4 regions of the Cobetia sp. 1CM21F genome follow, and region 3 is predicted to be linked to each of the others. Evidence: predicted binding sites of a transcription regulator. Region 3 holds the regulator's gene; each other region holds the start of a gene.
The links. Region 3 encodes sigma-54, which starts transcription at its own class of promoters, with help from an activator protein. Its sites were predicted from a motif close to TGGCACNNNNNTTGCTNT; they were not measured.
Positions count from the first base shown of each region.

Region 1: the regulator sigma-54 is predicted to act here: its motif matches at 2,345-2,362, upstream of speB (agmatinase).
Region 2: the regulator sigma-54 is predicted to act here: its motif matches at 1,836-1,853, upstream of MSG32_RS12435 (NarK family nitrate/nitrite MFS transporter).
Region 4: the regulator sigma-54 is predicted to act here: its motif matches at 1,814-1,831, upstream of glnA (glutamate--ammonia ligase).

Region 1 covers NZ_JALNTQ010000001.1:1,083,912-1,088,109, reverse strand. The annotation lists gene MSG32_RS04375 (hypothetical protein) at 1-327, opposite strand, end outside; gene MSG32_RS04370 (sigma 54-interacting transcriptional regulator) at 416-2,062, opposite strand; gene speB (agmatinase) at 2,491-3,441, shown strand; gene MSG32_RS04360 (YjiH family protein) at 3,830-4,198, shown strand, end outside.
Region 2 covers NZ_JALNTQ010000003.1:250,555-254,752, forward strand. The annotation lists gene MSG32_RS12430 (hypothetical protein) at 1-128, shown strand, start outside; gene MSG32_RS12435 (NarK family nitrate/nitrite MFS transporter) at 250-1,608, opposite strand; gene MSG32_RS12440 (ANTAR domain-containing protein) at 2,171-2,746, shown strand; gene MSG32_RS12445 (CmpA/NrtA family ABC transporter substrate-binding protein) at 2,797-4,005, shown strand; gene MSG32_RS12450 (TetR/AcrR family transcriptional regulator) at 4,176-4,198, shown strand, end outside.
Region 3 covers NZ_JALNTQ010000002.1:1,194,905-1,199,102, reverse strand. The annotation lists gene MSG32_RS10830 (PTS sugar transporter subunit IIA) at 1-273, opposite strand, end outside; gene raiA (ribosome-associated translation inhibitor RaiA) at 283-591, opposite strand; gene MSG32_RS10820 (RNA polymerase factor sigma-54) at 1,252-2,700, opposite strand; gene lptB (LPS export ABC transporter ATP-binding protein) at 2,934-3,674, opposite strand; gene lptA (lipopolysaccharide transport periplasmic protein LptA) at 3,678-4,198, opposite strand, start outside.
Region 4 covers NZ_JALNTQ010000004.1:44,154-48,351, reverse strand. The annotation lists gene typA (translational GTPase TypA) at 1-1,323, opposite strand, end outside; gene glnA (glutamate--ammonia ligase) at 1,966-3,372, shown strand; gene MSG32_RS13410 (DUF4124 domain-containing protein) at 3,848-4,198, shown strand, end outside.

The DNA.
Region 1 (4,198 bases), on a different contig from region 3:
CAGTACAATTAAAGGAAAGCTGTATTTAATATTTAACCTGTATTTTGGTACATAAGGCAAAGTAAAAATCGCGAAAAAATTGTTTACTTTTAGCATTAGCTTGTAAAAATCAAAAATAAAATTTACTAACAAAAGACCAACACTAATGAGCGTAACAATGAATACAGAAAATACAACAAGTACAATTGGAGAATAGAAAGCAAATAGTAAACCATCCCCAAAAGATATCCCCACTGGAAAATAATCAATTCTTTTACAGTAAAAGAAAAGTGAAATACCCCCAACAAAAATTGCAACCTTAAACATGAAAGAAAGCACTTTACTCATGTAATCACATTTGCTTGATATATTTCCGATCATTTTCCTCTCATCCGCATTTAGTGAGCAGCCATACAATTCAACCAAGGATATAAAATTATTTCTTCAACTTCCTCACCACTGACGGCTGACTGATCCCTGCCCTCTTGGCTATCGCATAGGTACTGGGCAATTCCGCTGCCATCTCACGTAGCCATTGTGCTTCAATGCGTGCCAGGCCTTCCTTGAGAGTTTCGTTAGGGCCAAGTTTGGGGATTGGCATGGCTACCGCCCCCTCAGCGGCAGGCTCTGAGAGGGAATTGGGACTATGAGAGTTATCGGCAGTGGTAAAACTTTCAGTAACGCCTATTCCCTTAGATTTGTCATTACTGAAGCCAAATGAATTGCCTAGTCCATTAGCGTTATTCGTGGAACAAGTGTTGAGTAGTGTTTTCACTGAGTTGCTGTCGATGACATCACTGGGGGCGCTGAGCCAGGCGCGTTCCAGCCAGTTTTCCAGTTCGCGGATATTGCCGAGCCAGTCCTGGCGCATGAGGATGGGCCATAACGAGGCGTCGAGGAGCTTGCGGCGACCGTGACGTTGATTGAGGCGGGAGAGGTGTTGCTCGATCAGGGCGGGAATGTCTTCGCGGCGTTCGCGCAGCGGCGGCAGGCTGACGGGGAGCACATTGATTCGGTAGTAGAGGTCGAGGCGGAACTGGCCTTGCTCCACGCGGGCGGCGAGGTCTTGATTGGTGGCGACGACCAGACGGAAGTCGGCGCGGCGGGTGGTGGTGTCGCCCAGGCGAGTGATCATCCCGTCCTGAATCACCTTGAGCAGCTTGGTCTGGGTGGCCAGCGGCAGCTCACCGATCTCATCGAGGAACAGGGTGCCGCCTTCGGCCTGCTCCATCAGGCCTGCCTTGCCACGGTTGCCCGCGCCGGTGAAGGCGCCGGCCTGATAGCCGAACATCTCGGACTCGAACAGGCTCTCGGGAATGGCGCCGCAGTTCACCTCGATGAAGGGGCCGTCGGCGCGTTGGCTCCAGCGATGCAGTTGATGGGCGAAGGCCGTCTTGCCGACCCCGGATTCGCCCAGCATCAATACCGTGGCGTTGGTGGGCGCGACCCGCTTGAGCAGCAGCGCGATCTCGCGCATCACCGGGCTTCTGACCTGCAGCTCGCCCAGCTCCAGCGCGGCGTCTTCGCACTCGGCCTGCTCTCGTGCTGATTGTTCACGTTGCCGCTGTTCAGCCTGGCTCTGTGCATATTGCTCAGTGTCGTGGACTGATTGCCCTGCCCCCGCCGTTGCCCGATCGCCCTCTGCCTGACTGACGCCACTCAGCTCGCCACCGCGTGAATTGCGGCGCAGGTGATCACTGAAGCGCTGCTGGAGCACCGCGTACTCCTGCTGCAACAGCTGGATATCGGTGAGATCCATCGAGCGGCTGACCACGCACTCGAGCTTGCCCGCGACGAACACCGGATGCGCCTGCGCCACCACCCGCCGCCCGGTGGCGGTGAGCTGCATCATCTGCAGGGTGCGCCCCGTGCGCAGCACCTCCAGGCTGATGGAGGGCTTGAGCACGCCGCTGGCTTCCAGCTCATGCACGTTGGCGGCACACAACTCCTCGCGGGTCATGCCATAGACAGCCGCGGCGCCGGGACTGACATCCATCACCTGGCCATCCGCATTGACCACGAAGTAGTGATCGTGAGCGGTGTCGATGATGGTCTTGAGAATCTGACGGTCGAGCTCTGACATGGCGGGCACCTCATGGTCGCGCCTGTGAATCGGGCGGGGCTTTACAGCAGGTCTTTCTAGCAGTTCTTTCCAGCGCTTCTTTCTATCAGTACTTTCCAGCAGGTCTTTCCTGCTGGTCTTTCTCGCACTGCGCTTGAAGACACTCTCGATGATGCCCGAATGTGATCCACAAATGAATCAGCGATCCATTTTTGAATCATTAATGGCGCACGAGTGATCCATAAATGAATCACTCTGCGACCACTCTCAAATAAAACCCAATAAAATCAATCGACTAAAAATTGGCATGGTTACTGCAATGCTGGGGTATGCGCCAAGGAAGATCGCCGGCTTTCATGCCACCGTCCGGCCGAACGATCAGGCGAACAATCACAATACCCCGCTCGCCGTCACGTCAGCGCGAGCGACTCAAGACCCTGGAGAGACAGATGAGCGAGTTCAATCAGCCGCTGGGCGGCAACGACATGCCACGTTTCGGCGGCCCGGCCACCATGATGCGTCTGCCGGCTCAGGAAACCGCGGAAGGCCTGGACGCCGCCTTCATCGGCATTCCGCTGGACATCGGTACCTCCAACCGTCCGGGCGCACGTCTTGGCCCGCGCCAGATCCGTGATGAATCGCGCATGCTGCGCCCCTACAACATGGCCACCCGCGCCGCGCCCTTCGATAGCCTGCAGGTCGCGGACATCGGCGATGTGCCGATCAACACCTTCCACCTGCCTAAGAGCATGGACATCATCGAGCAGTTCTACGATGAGGTGCTGCGCCACGACTGCGTACCGCTGACGCTGGGTGGCGATCACACCGTCACCCTGCCGGTGCTGCGCGCCATCGCCAAGAAGCATGGTCCGGTCGGCCTGATCCACATCGATGCCCACGCCGACGTCAACGACCACATGTTCGGCGAGCCCATCGCCCACGGCACACCGATTCGTCGCGCCCAGGAAGAAGGCCTGCTCGACAGCAATCGCGTGGTGCAGATCGGCCTGCGTGGCACCGGCTACTCCGCCGATGACTTCGACTGGTGCCGCCAGCAGGGCTTCCGTGTCGAGACCGCCGAAATGTGCTGGTTCAAGTCACTCGCCCCGCTGATGGCCGAAGTGCGCGACATGATGGGCGACCGCCCGGTGTACATCACCTTCGACATCGATGGCCTGGACCCCTCCGTCGCCCCCGGCACCGGCACCGTGGAAGCCGGCGGCCTGACCATGCCCCAGGGCATGGAAATCGTGCGCGGCGCGCGTGGCCTCAACATCGTCGGCGGTGACCTGATGGAAGTCTCCCCGCCCTACGACACCAGCGGCAACACCGCGCTGATGGGCGCGACCCTGCTCTACGAGATGCTGTGCGTGCTGCCGGGCGTGCAACAGCGCGACTGATCCACGAACGACCCACGAATGACCCGCTGCCCTGCTGCACCCGCGCCGGGGGCCCGTCCCGCCCTCGGCGCACACAGAATCACCCGAGACGATACGGCATGATGCATCACACAATGCTCGGCTAGAGCCTGACCATTACAACAAGATCTAGGTGACCCGAATGACAACCAGCATCGACTCCGCGGCGGACCATACGCCGCCCCGCGCTATTTCCGGTTCTGTCTCAAGTTCTGTCTCAAGTTCTGTCTCAAGTTCTGTCTCAAGTTCTGGCTCAAGTTCTGTCTCAAGTTCTGGCTCTGGTGCTGAACAGCCTGAGACCGCCAAGCCACACAAGGCGCAGAAAGACCTCATCGCCACCCGCCCCGTGCCGCTGACGGCCAGGGGGCTGATGAAATTCCTGGTGCCGTCACTGCTCGGCGTCAGCTTCTTCCTGGTGCCGTTCAGTGTCGGCGACACCATCAACATCGGCATGGGCCTGATGGCCGATTGGCTCAAGGCCACGCTCGGCAGCGCCTTGCCCGCCATCGCCGTCGCGGTGCTGTGTCTGTCGGTGATCCTCACCGGCTTCGTCAAGCTCGCCAAGCCGGCCTGGGCACGTCAGGGCGCGGCGCACGAGCTGTTCGATGTCTCGCCGGTATGGTTCGCCATGCGCGCCCTCGGCGCCATCTTCGCGTTGATGACCTACTTCCAATGGGGGCCAACCCAGGTCACCGCGGCCTTCACCGGCGGCGTGATGCTCAATGATCTCGCGCCGGTA
Region 2 (4,198 bases), on a different contig from region 3:
TGCTCGGTCTCGGTGGCCTGTCGCTCGCCGGTTGCGAGGACGAAGGCCCGATGGAGAAGGCCGGTGAGAAGATGGACAACGCCGTCGAGGAAGCCGGTGATAGCGTCGAGAACGCCACCGATAGCTGAGGCTCGGCTGCCAGCGCTGCGATGAGTCGCCGCTGACCTGAGCTGTCGACAGACACAAGAAGGCCCCACCTCATGGGAGGCGGGGCCTTCTTGTGTCTGGCTAGGGGAGAAAGCAATCCGCTTATGCCGAGGCGGGCTGCTGCTCGCTCTGTTGCTTGCGGTCCGCGACGGCGGCGTCGTAGGCGCGGCTTTCCTCGGCTTCGGTGGCAGCGCTGAAACGCACCAGCAGCGCGAACAGCGAGATCACGATCACGCCCATGCCCAGGTACATCAGGCCTTCCTGGTAGGTCAGTTCCTCACTGCGGAACAGGAAGCCCGCGGCGACAGCGCCCGCGTTGCCGCCCGCACCGACGATACCGGCGACCGCGCCGAGTGCCTTGCGGTTGACGAAGGGCACGATACCGAAGGTCGCGCCTTCCGCCATCTGCACGAAGAGGCTGAAGACCAGCATGATGCCGATGGCCACCGCGAGGGTTTCCATCTGGGCGAAGCCGACCAGCGCCACGCCTTCACACAGCAGCGCGATGAACAGCCAGCGCACGCGGCCCTTGAGGCCGGACTGGCGGGCGAAGAGATCAGAAAACACGCCGCCCAGGGTGCGGGCGAACAGGTTCATCAGGCCGAACAGGCCCGCGATGAGACCGGCGGTGGCGAGGTCGAGATCGAAGTGATCGAAGAAGTAGATGGCGGCGACGTTGTTGATGGTCAGCTCGACCCCGAAGCAGGCGCCATAGACGAGGAACAGGGCCCAGACACGGATGTCGCGTGCTGCCGCGCCGAAGGTGGCGCGCATGCTGTATTCCTTCTCGGCCTTGGGCAGCTCACCACGCTCACGCAGCTCGCTGAAGTTGCCGTCCGGCGCATCCTGGGTGAAGAAGTAGTAGGCGATACCGGTCAGGAACAGCACGATGCCCGGCACGACCATCGCCAGACGCCAGCCCAGGGTCTGCTCGACGCCCAGCATCAGCAGGCCGGCCATCACCAGCGGCATCAGCATCTGGGTGGTGCCGCCGCCCAGGTTGCCCCAGCCAGCGGTAGTGGCGTTGGCGGTGCCGACCACGTTGGGGCCGAACATCACGGAGGTGTGGTACTGGGTGATGACGAAGGAGGCGCCGATGGCACCGATGGCCAGACGGGCCAGGAAGAAGGATTCGAAGCTGTCGGCGAAGCCGATGCACATCACCGGCAGCGAGCCGAGGCACAGCAGCCAGGTGTAGGCCTTGCGTGGCCCGATGCGATCACACAGCACGCCGATGGCGAGGCGCACGATCACCGTGATGGCGACGGAGGCGATGATAGTGTTGCCGATCTGGGTCTTGGTCAGGCCGAGGTCGTCACGCACCACTGCCATCAGCGGCGCTATGCCGAACCAGCCGAAGAAGCAGACGTGGAAGGCGAACCACGACATGTGGAAGGCGCGCATTTGCGGGGTGTTGAAGCTGAACAGCCGGATGCGGCTGGCCTTGTTGCGGATATCCATGAGTGGGCTCCTGATTCAGCGTCGGTGCCGGGCACGAAGTCAGGTGTGCTCGGCGAGTGGTCGAACGGCTGTGAATGAACGACAGCAAGGGCGCCTCGTCATTGAGGGGCCTGGTTCGACGCACTCGTACTCCGAAGAGCCTGGTCCACGTCATGGATAGCGATGGCAGCAGTCGGTGATGCCATGGTTGCCGGCAGCAGAGCGTCTGTGCGGCAAGTGACAGGATCAAAGCAAGTAGTGCGCCAGTTGCGGGGGTGTGGGCGGGACAAGTCCCAGAAGATCAATGGCTTGGCGAGGGAGGTGGGTTGGCATGCGCAGGCGGTATCCCGGGCTGGATGTCCGCTCGATGCGCGCTGGCGGTGCGTCAGCAAGGCGAGAGGTACCAGTCTGGCGCACGCGAATGGCGCTGGGAGGGTCGGCAAGGCGCGTGCCTCATTGCAGTGCAGCGACGCTTTCGGCTCGGCCGCTCTGAAGGCCTTTGGCCGCAGGGTTGCACCAGATTGCGGCACGAATCCTGCTTGGGTGTACGGCAAGTCTCATGCCCGACCCAAGGAAACCTGACATGCCCGTGACCGTGCTGATCGTCGATGTCCGCAGTGAGCGCTCCGCCGCGCTGGAGCAGGCGCTATTGAGCGCCGGCTTCGAGGTGGCGCTGCGCGTTGACGAGCACGAGGACCTGCACGCGCTGGTCGAGCAGCATCAGCCCGATGCGGTGATCATCGACGCCGACCTGCCCAGCCGCGACACCCTGGAGCATCTCGGCCAGCTGGGGCGACGCTATCCCAAGCCGATGATCATGCTGGCCAGTGAAGATGCGCCAGACCTCGTGCGCGAAGCGGCCGGCGCCGGTGTCTCGGCCTATGTGGTGGACCACGTCATGCCAGCGATGGTGCGCAGCATGGTCGAGGTCGCCATCACCAGCTTCGAGGCGCACCGTGCGCTCAAGGGGGAGCTCAACCGTACCCAGACCACATTGGTGCAGCGGCGCAGCGTCGATCGTGCCAAGGCCGTGGTGATGGAGACGCGCGGGCTCAGTGAAGATGCCGCCTACCAATACCTGCGCAAGACCGCCATGAACCGGCGCCTGGCCCTGCATGAGCTGGCCGATGAGCTGCTCAAGGCCGCGCGTCGGCGCTGAGCCGGTCGCCGTACTGTCCTTCTCTCTCGATCGTTCAAGAGGTGTGCGTGATGCCCACAGATGTACCCCTGAATGGCCATCAGCTGACGCTGGGCCTGATGCCACTCAATGATGCCGCGCCCTTCGTGGTCGCTGAGCAGTTGGGGCTTTTCCGCGAGGAGGGGCTGGCGGTGACACTCAAGTGGCAACCCTCGTGGGCGGCGTTGCGTGATGACCTGCAGACCGGCGTGCTGCAGGGTGCGCAGATGCTGGCGCTGATGCCGCTGACCTCGACCCTGGGCCTGGATGGCCGCGCCACGCCGGTGATCAGTGCCATGACGCTCAATCTGGGTGGCAACTCCATCACGCTGTCGCGCGCGCTGATGGCCACCCTCGGCGAGGACGGCCACGACCTCTCCAGTCCGTTGCAGGTCGCGAAGGCGCTGGCGGCGCATGTGCACGAGCGCAAGCAGCGTGGCGAGCCGTTGCTCAAACTGGCCAGCGTGCACCCGTTCTCTTCGCACCGCTATCTGTTGCGTTACTGGCTGGCGGCCGGTGGCATCAATCCGGACCGCGACGTCGAGATGCGTGCCGTGGCGCCGCCGCTGATGGCGGCGCAGCTGGCCAGCGGTGCGCTGGATGGCTTCTGTGTCGGTGAGCCCTGGAACAGCCTGGCGGCGGCGCAGGGCATGGGGCAGGTGGTGGCGGGCAGTCACGATATCTGGCGCTTCGGGCAGGAAAAGGTGCTGGGCGTGCGCGAGGACTGGGCGGAGCAGCATCCGCTGGCGCATCAGGCGCTGATTCGCGCGCTGCTCAATGCCTGCGCCTGGCTGGACCGCCCCGGCAATCGGGCCAAGGCCGCCGAGTGGCTGCACGACGAGGGCATGCCGGAGGTGCCGATGAGCGTGGTGACGCGCGGTCTGGAGGATGTCGATGTCGAGCAGTCGGTGGACGACTTCCAGCAGCACAATCCCGGCTGGACCATCTTCCATCGCTACGCGGCCAACTTCCCGTGGCGTTCCCAGACGCGCTGGTACATCGCCCAGATGCAGCGCTGGGGGCATCTGCAGGGTTTCAATGACGAGGATCTCGAGGCGACGCTGACACGTTGTGTGCGACCGGATCTTTACCGCACGGCGGCCCGCAAGCTGGGCATGGTGGTGCCGGTGGCGGATGAGCGCAGTGAAGGCACGCATCCGGCGCCCTGGTGGCTGAGCGGCGAGGCGGGCCAGGTGCCGATGCCAGCGGATGGCTTCATCGATGGCGCGGTCTTCGAGTGACGTCGCGGGCGCGGTTCTTGCCGGTCCGCGCTGGCGCGGGATTGCACAGCACTTGTAGATAAGTCGCCATCTCCTTTGCCGGATGACAGGGCAAACCTGACGGCTCAGACATGTTGGCAGTGCGGTTGTGATATTCTCATCGCACTGCCAGCACCGCGTCAGGGGATCGCATGACCACTCGCAAGTCTCAGAT
Region 3 (4,198 bases):
GGCATCGAAGTCGATGGGTTCACCGAGCTTCAGAAACGCAGCGATTGGCGTCTTGCAATGCGGGCTGCGTGCATGGGGCACGGCCACACCGTGGCCAATGCCGGTCGACCCCAGTCTCTCGCGCCCGATCAGGCGCGAGAAGACTTCCTGGCTATCCAGGCTGGGAATGTTCTGTGCGATGAAGGTGCTGAAGAATTCAAGCACCCGCTTCTTGCTCCCCCCGGGGACACCGTACAGCGTGCGCTCGGGGGGAAGGATCTGATCAAGTGTCATGGCTGAAGGTCAACGGGTCCCGGTGCCCTGAGAGCGAGCCTGGGACTTTTCCTTGTGTTTGACCAGCTGGCGATCCAGCTTGTCGGCGAGCGCGTCGATGGCAGCGTACATGTTGGGGTCTTCTGCCAGGGCGTGGAGGTCAGCGCCTGCCGCGTGCAAGGTGCAGGCAGCCTGCTGGCGCTCCTTCTCGATCGACAGTGTCACCTGAACATTGGTGATGTTGTCGTAATGCCGTTCGAGGCGAGCGAGCTTCTCGTTGACGTAATCGCGGAGAGGATCGGTAAGTTCCACATGATGCCCGGTGATATTCACTTGCATGGACACGCTCCTTTATCCAGCGGGTTGCCATTCAATTGTAACCCTTTTTGACTACGAGCAAACCCTGATCGGACGCTCTGCAACAGGCTTGACGGCCACCGTCTGGCGATGTTTTCGCACCCTTGCCAGTGGCGTCAGATGTCGTGAGCGTCTGTACCGACAATGCCCAAGCTTTGCGCAAAGATCAACGCTGCGCTGCATCGTGGCTCAGTGCTTGTCTTCAACTCAGTGAGGGGTATCGGAGTGGACTTCAAGGGCACGTCTGGTGGGTGGTGCGTGAAAGACGCGCAAGAAGGCGGGTTTTCGTCGCCAATCCCTGCATGTACGTCGCCTTTCAGGCGCTTCGATTGCGTGGAGCAAGCGGCGTTCCGGGAGGTTGTCCGGGTGTCATCCAGGTGCAATACGCGCAAAAGTGACTTTAAAAACATGCGATTGACGGTGAATGACGCTGCCGGAACGGCGGTTTTTTACCGTCATCCTGCGCGCCGTCATGGCCCATGACGGGCAATTGATGAGCGGTTGACGGCATGACAGAGCGCGAGACAGGCGCACCGCTGCCCGCGAAGTCAGAGGCTGATGAGCGGAAAATCCAGCGCTTGAGGTTGGCGGCGGCTGCCATTGTGGAGGTGAGAGCAGGGCATGACAGCCGCAGGTGACGCCTCAGGCCAGACGTTTGCGCTCGCTGGAGGAGGGGATGCCCATCGCTTCGCGATACTTGGCCACGGTACGGCGTGCGACCTCGATGCCATCGCTGGCGAGCAGATCGACCAGCCGCGAGTCGGAGAGAGGCTTGCGGGCCGGCTCTTCCGCGATCAGCTTGCGGATGCGGGCACGAATGGCGGTGCTTGAGTGGGCGTCGCCACTGCCGCTGCCACCGACCTGGCTCGAGAAGAAGAACTTGAGCTCGAAGACGCCGCGCGGGGTGTGGATGTACTTCTGGGTCGTGACCCGCGAGATGGTCGATTCGTGCATCTCGACCACTTCGGCGATGTTGGCCAGAATCAGCGGCTTCATGCCTTCCTCGCCTTGCTCGAGGAAGTCGATCTGGCGCGCCATGATCTCGCGGCCGACCTTGAGCAGGGTGTCATTGCGCGATGACAGGCTCTTCATCAGCCAGCGGGCTTCCTGCAGGTTGTCCTTGAGGAAGGTGTTGTCGGCTGACTTGTCGGCACGCTTGATCAGCGCGGCGTATTCCGGCTGGATGCGCAGCTTGGGCAGCGCTTCCGGGTTGAGCTCGACCTGCCAGCCATGGCGGGTATGGCGCACCAGCAGATCAGGGATCACGTAATCGCTGGCGGGCTCGCCCCAGGCGGATGCCGGACGCGGATCGAGCGCGCGTACCAGGCGGATGACGTGATCCAGCTCGTCATCGTCAAGGCTCAGGCGGCGCTTGAGCAGCTTGCGGTCATCGTTGCCCAGTGCCTCGAGGAATTGACGTACCAGGCGGCGCGCCTGCGCCAGCAGCGGCAGGTCATCCGGCAGCAGTGCCAGTTGCAGCAGCAGGCATTCGCGCAGATCACGGGCGAAGACGCCGGTCGGGTCGAACTGCTGCAGACGCAGCAATACCTGCTCGAGTTCGGAGGCCTTGAGGCCGGGCAGGCCCTGGCCGCGCAGGCCATCGACCAGCTCATCGAGTGACAGGCTCAGATAACCGGCACCGTCGACGGCATCGATCAGGCTCTCCGCCATCTGGCGTTCACGGCCATCGAGGTCGGTCATCGCCAGCTGCCAGCGCAGGTGGTCCTGCAGGCTCTCGACGCTGGTATTTCGATCGAAGTCCGTCCCTTCTTCACTCCCGCTGCCACTGCCGGAGCTGGTCAGGCTACCGGCGTGGTCCTGGTAGAGGTCCGACCAGTCGCTGTCGAGGGGGTATTCCTCGGGAATCTCGCTCGAGGAGTCGGCAGTGGAGATCTCGCTCGAATCCTGTGTCTCGACGACATCCAGCGACTCGTAGTCCTCGTCGAGCTCCAACATGGGGTTGGACTCGAGGGCTTGCTGAATCTCCTGACGCAGGTCGAGCGTCGACAGCTGCAGCAGCTGGATCGCTTGCTGGAGCTGCGGCGTCATGGTCAGCGAGGTGCCGAGGCGGAGTTGCAGGGTGGGTTTCATGGAGTCAGTCAATTCACGGCAAAGGAACGTGCTTACTACGCTATACCGTGACTCGGGGCACTGACAAGTGGTTGTCGTGAATATTCAAGCAACTTGCATGCCATGTTTCCACCAAGGTGGTATGGACGTCATGCATGCGTCTGATGTCAGACATGAAAAAGCCGCTACGCGATAAAATCACGCAGCGGCTTTTGAAGCTTTCGCATCTGGTGGGCTCAGCGCAGCCGCTAACCCTAGAGCGTGAACTCGTGGCCCAGGTAGACGTCGCGCACCTGCTGGTTGGCCAGGATGGAGTCCGCGTCACCGTGGGCGATGATCTGGCCATCGCCGACGATATAGGCGGTGTCACAGATATCGAGCGTCTCGCGCACGTTGTGGTCGGTGATCAGCACGCCGATGCCACGATCGCGCAGTTGGCGCACGATGCTCTTGATCTCGCCCACCGAGATGGGGTCGACGCCGGCGAAGGGCTCATCGAGCAGCACGAAGTCCGGCTCGGTGGCCAGTGCACGGGCGATCTCGACCCGTCGACGCTCACCACCGGACAGGCTCATGCCGGCGCTGGCGCGGATGTGCGTGATGCTGAATTCCTCGAGCAACTCTTCAAGGCGTGCCTTGCGGCCATTGCGATCCAGGTCCTTGCGGGTCTCCAGGATCGCCATGATGTTGTCGGCCACCGACAGCTTGCGGAAGATCGACGCCTCCTGCGGCAGATAGCCGATGCCGGCGCGTGCACGCTGATGCATGGCGGCAGCGGAGAGGTCCTTGTCATCGATGGAGACGTTGCCGGCATCGGCGCGCACCAGTCCGACGATCATGTAGAACGAGGTCGTCTTGCCGGCGCCGTTGGGGCCCAGCAGGCCGACGATGTCGCCCTGGCGGATCTCCAGCGAGATGTCCTTGACCACCTTGCGGCCCTTGTAGGCCTTGGCCAGATGGCGAGCGCTCAGCGTACGCGGAGTAGCAGCAGTCATGACTCAGTTTTCCTTGCTGGCATTGGCGCCGCGTGGCGTCAGAGTCATGTGCACGCGACCGCCTTCGGTCTGCTGTGCCGTCTTGCTGTTGTTGGCGTTCACCTGGCGCTTGTCGAGGAAGTACTCCACGTAGCCGCCTTCGAAGGTGTCATCGCCTTTCTCAAGACGCGCGTTGCCGACCAGCTCCACGCGGCGCTCCAGTGCATGGTAGCGGATGGTGTCGGCCCAGCCCTTGACCAGCTTCTCGTCGGGTGCGGGTTGCTGTTCCAGGTAGGCACGCTTGCCGGTGGCCTTGACCAGCGAGATCTCGCCGCTGCCGGCGCGGCTGATATCGACGCGGCTGGCATCGAGTTTCATGCTGCCCTGGCGCATCTCCACCTGGCCGGTGTAGGTGGCGGTACCGGCCTTGTCATCGAGCGACAGGGCATCCGCGGCGATGTTGATCGGCTGGCTGGCATCGCTGTCCAGCGCCATGGCGGCCGGGGCGAAGGTGGACATGCCCAGTGCCAGGCAGAGCGCCATGA
Region 4 (4,198 bases), on a different contig from region 3:
GAAGTCCAGACGCACACGACCCTTGCCATCCGGGTTCATGTTGGTCAGCTCGCCCTTGCGGTAGCCCAGCTCTTCCATGATGGAGCCCTGGTGCTGCTCTTCACAGTCGATGATGACTTCTTCGTACGGCTCCTGCTTCTTGCCGTCGATTTCCTTGATGATGACTTCCGGACGGCCCACGGCCAGCTCGAAGCCTTCACGACGCATGGATTCGATCAGAACGGAGAGGTGAAGCTCACCACGACCGGAGACGACGAACTTCTCCGGAGTCTCGCCCTGTTCGACGCGCAGTGCGACGTTGTGGATCAGTTCCTGGTCCAGACGCTCACGGATGTTGCGGCTGGTGACGAACTTGCCGTCCTGACCGGCGAACGGAGAGTCATTGACCTGGAAGGTCATGGAGACGGTCGGCTCATCGACGGTCAGCGGCGGCAGCGCCTCGACAGTGGCGGTGTCGCAGATGGTGTCGGAGATCGCGAGGTTCTCGATACCGGTGATGCAGACGATGTCGCCGGCAGTCGCCTTGTCGGTCTGCACGCGGTCCAGACCCATGTGAGTCATGACCTGGCCGATCTTGCCCTTACGGACAGCGCCTTCCTTGGTGATGATGGAAACCTGCTGACCCGGGCTGACAGCGCCGCGCTTGATGCGACCCAGACCGATGACGCCGACGTAGCTGTTGTAGTCCAGTGCGGAGATCTGCATCTGGAACGGACCGTCCAGCTCGACCTTCGGCGGCTCGACGATGTCGACGATGGACTGGAACATCGGGTCCATGGTGTCTTTCAGGTCTTCCGGATCCATACCGGCAATGCCGTTGAGGGCAGAGCAGTAGATGATCGGGAAGTCGAGCTGCTCGTCAGTCGCGCCCAGGTTGTCGAACAGATCGAAGATCTGGTCAACGACCCAGTCAGGACGAGAGCCCGGACGGTCGATCTTGTTGACGACGACGATCGGCTTCAGGCCCTGGGCGAATGCCTTCTGGGTCACGAAGCGAGTCTGCGGCATCGGGCCATCGACGGCATCGACCAGCAGCAGCACGGAATCGACCATGGACATCACGCGCTCGACTTCGCCACCGAAGTCAGCGTGCCCAGGGGTATCCACGATGTTGATGTGGTAGTCGTTCCACTGGATCGCGGTGTTCTTCGCGAGAATGGTGATGCCGCGCTCTTTTTCCTGGTCGTTGGAATCCATGATGCGTTCCTGACCCTCGGCCTTGCGGTCCAGGGTGCCAGACTGACTCAGGAGCTTGTCGACCAGGGTAGTTTTACCGTGGTCAACGTGGGCGATGATGGCTATGTTGCGAAGTTTCTCGATCACGACGGGAACCTGTGCGGAAAATGGGCGCTCGCGTACCGGGCGCTTGTGATTTGGGGCGCATTATAGGGGGCATGGCATGCCTCCTGCCAGCATCGTGCATTCACGAGGCGAGTCAGCGAGTGCCTTCAATTGGCCTGAAGTGCCCAAATGGTTGTCTCTCAAGTCTTTTCCGCGCCCTTGTCGCGGATGAAAAAAACTTGCGAGTCGAGGCAAACATGAGGATGAAAGAAAGAAATGACCGCAATGTGATGCTGACGTGATCATCGGGTGTGAGCGGAAAAATTCCCGGGATTCAGCGTTTTGCACCAATGTGGAGCAATGGCGTTTTTTGGTGCACTCAAATGATGAATCTGCACTGCGCGGCAAGAATTTTTGCACCTTGTCGGCCCATCTTTGGTCGGGTTTTCGTGGTGCATGCATGAAGATGGTGATGTTTTTTTTCAGCATATTCATGAGCTTACTGAAATGAGCGATGCGGCGTGCGCCATTCTGGCACGCTCGCTGCATTGTTAGAGCATCCTGTCTGATGGCTGGCATAACGACGCCGACCATGAGAGAAAAGGCTTACAAAATAGAGCAATAACCCCAGACAACGCTGACACCAACTGTAACCAGAGCCGCCGGCTCCATCGGAGAATTACCATGGCTGAGAAGACACTTGCCCTGATTGAAGAACACGAAGTCAAGTGGGTTGATCTGCGCTTCACCGACACCAAGGGCAAGGAGCAGCACGTCTCCATCCCGGCGCGTACAGTGGATGAGGAATTCTTCGAGAACGGCCAGATGTTCGATGGTTCCTCCATCGAAGGTTGGAAGGGCATCAACGAATCCGACATGATCCTGATGCCGGACGACGGCACTGCCTTCCTCGACCCGTTCACCGAAGACACCACCCTGGTGCTGCGTTGCGACGTCATCGAGCCGGCCACCATGCAGGGCTATGAGCGCGATCCGCGTTCCGTCGCCAAGCGTGCCGAGGAATTCCTGAAGTCCACCGGTCTGGGCGACACCGCCTTCTTCGGTCCGGAGCCGGAATTCTTCATCTTCGACGAAGTGCACTGGAAGAACGAGATGAACGGTTCCATGTTCAAGATCTCTTCCGAAGAAGGTGCCTGGGCGACCGATTCCACGCCGGAAGGCGGCAACCTGGGTCACCGTCCGCGTCTGAAGGGCGGCTACTTCCCGGTCCCGCCGATCGACAGCTTCCACGATATCCGTGCTGCCATGTGCAACACCTTGGAAGCCATCGGTCAGGAAGTCGAAGTTCACCACCACGAAGTGGCGAACGCCGGCCAGAACGAGATCGGCGTCAAGTTCAACACCCTGGTCAAGAAGGCCGATGAGGTTCAGGAACTCAAGTACGTGATCCACAACGTGGCTCACGCCTACGGCAAGTCCGCGACCTTCATGCCCAAGCCGCTGGTCGGTGACAACGGTTCCGGCATGCACGTTCACCAGTCCTTCTGGAAGGATGGCGACAACCAGTTCGCCGGTGACGAGTACGCGGGTCTGTCCGAAATGGCCCTCTACTACATTGGCGGCATCATCAAGCACGCTCGTGCCCTGAACGCCTTCACCAATGCGTCCACCAACTCCTACAAGCGTCTGGTGCCGGGCTTCGAAGCGCCGGTCATGCTGGCCTACTCTGCCCGCAACCGTTCCGCTTCCATCCGTATCCCGTACACCGCCAGCCCGAAAGGCAAGCGTGTCGAGGCGCGTTTCCCGGATCCGACGGCCAACCCGTACCTGGCCTTCTCCGCGATGCTGATGGCCGGTATTGACGGTATCAAGAACAAGATCCACCCGGGCGACGCGATGGACAAGAACCTCTACGACCTGCCGGCCGAAGAAGCCAAGTCCATCCCGACCGTGGCCGAGAGCCTCGAACAGGCCCTGACCGCGCTGGACGGCGATCGTGAGTTCCTGACCCAGGGCGGCGTCTTCACCGACGACATGATCGATGCCTACCTCGAGCTGAAGGGCGAAGACGTCCAGCGCCTGCGCATGGCGACTCACCCGCTCGAATTCGACATGTATTACAGCGTCTAAGTGCTACAGCGCCCAAGTACTGCAGCGTCCAAGCGCTGCAGAGGTTGAGGCAGACATTCGCTAGCCACGCCATCTGACGGAGTGCCTTCCCGGTGAAGGCCATTCCCGGACGATGACGACAGCAGGGCCATACCGACAGGTGTGGCCCTGTTTTTCGTTGTGGCCCTGTTTGTCATTATGGTCCTGCTTCGTTCTATCTCTTTGCTCTGATCCTTTGCTCCTTTGCTCTGCCCCTGATCCTTTTCCCTGAGATCGGTCATGCTGATGACAGATATGCAGGGCGCAGTGGTAGCCTTGCGTGACAGTCAATGCACACAGGCATCTTGTCGAAGGCCCCAAATGCTGGCATCAACGCGGTAAGCTTTGTAACTTGTTAGCCTTGTCATCAGGCTGCAGGATCGCCTGTCGATAGACTCAACCCGCTGGAGCTGCCTGCGGCTTCTGGCCTCCCATGACTCTCTTCAGGAATCTTCGGATGTGGCCCTTCGTATCCTCCCTGCGCGTCGCGAACCCCGCGACTGACTCGCGTGCACTGCCAGCAGCGCGCCCCGAGCCACTGCAGTGCCTGCTGCTGGCAGCGACGCTGATGCTGTCCAGCCTGTCGTTCGATCTACAGGCGGCCCAGGTCTATCGTCACGTCGATGCCAACGGCAACGTGGTCTTCAGTGATCAGCCTGCGGGCGGCAGCAAGGTGCAGCTGACGCCGCTCAGCGTGGTGCCGTCGACGGAATCCCTGCCGCCGCGACGCAGCACGCCGTCGCGCGTGAGTTCTTCCTCATCCAGCGAGAGCACCCGCACCCGGGCGCCTGCGGTGGATGTGGCCTTC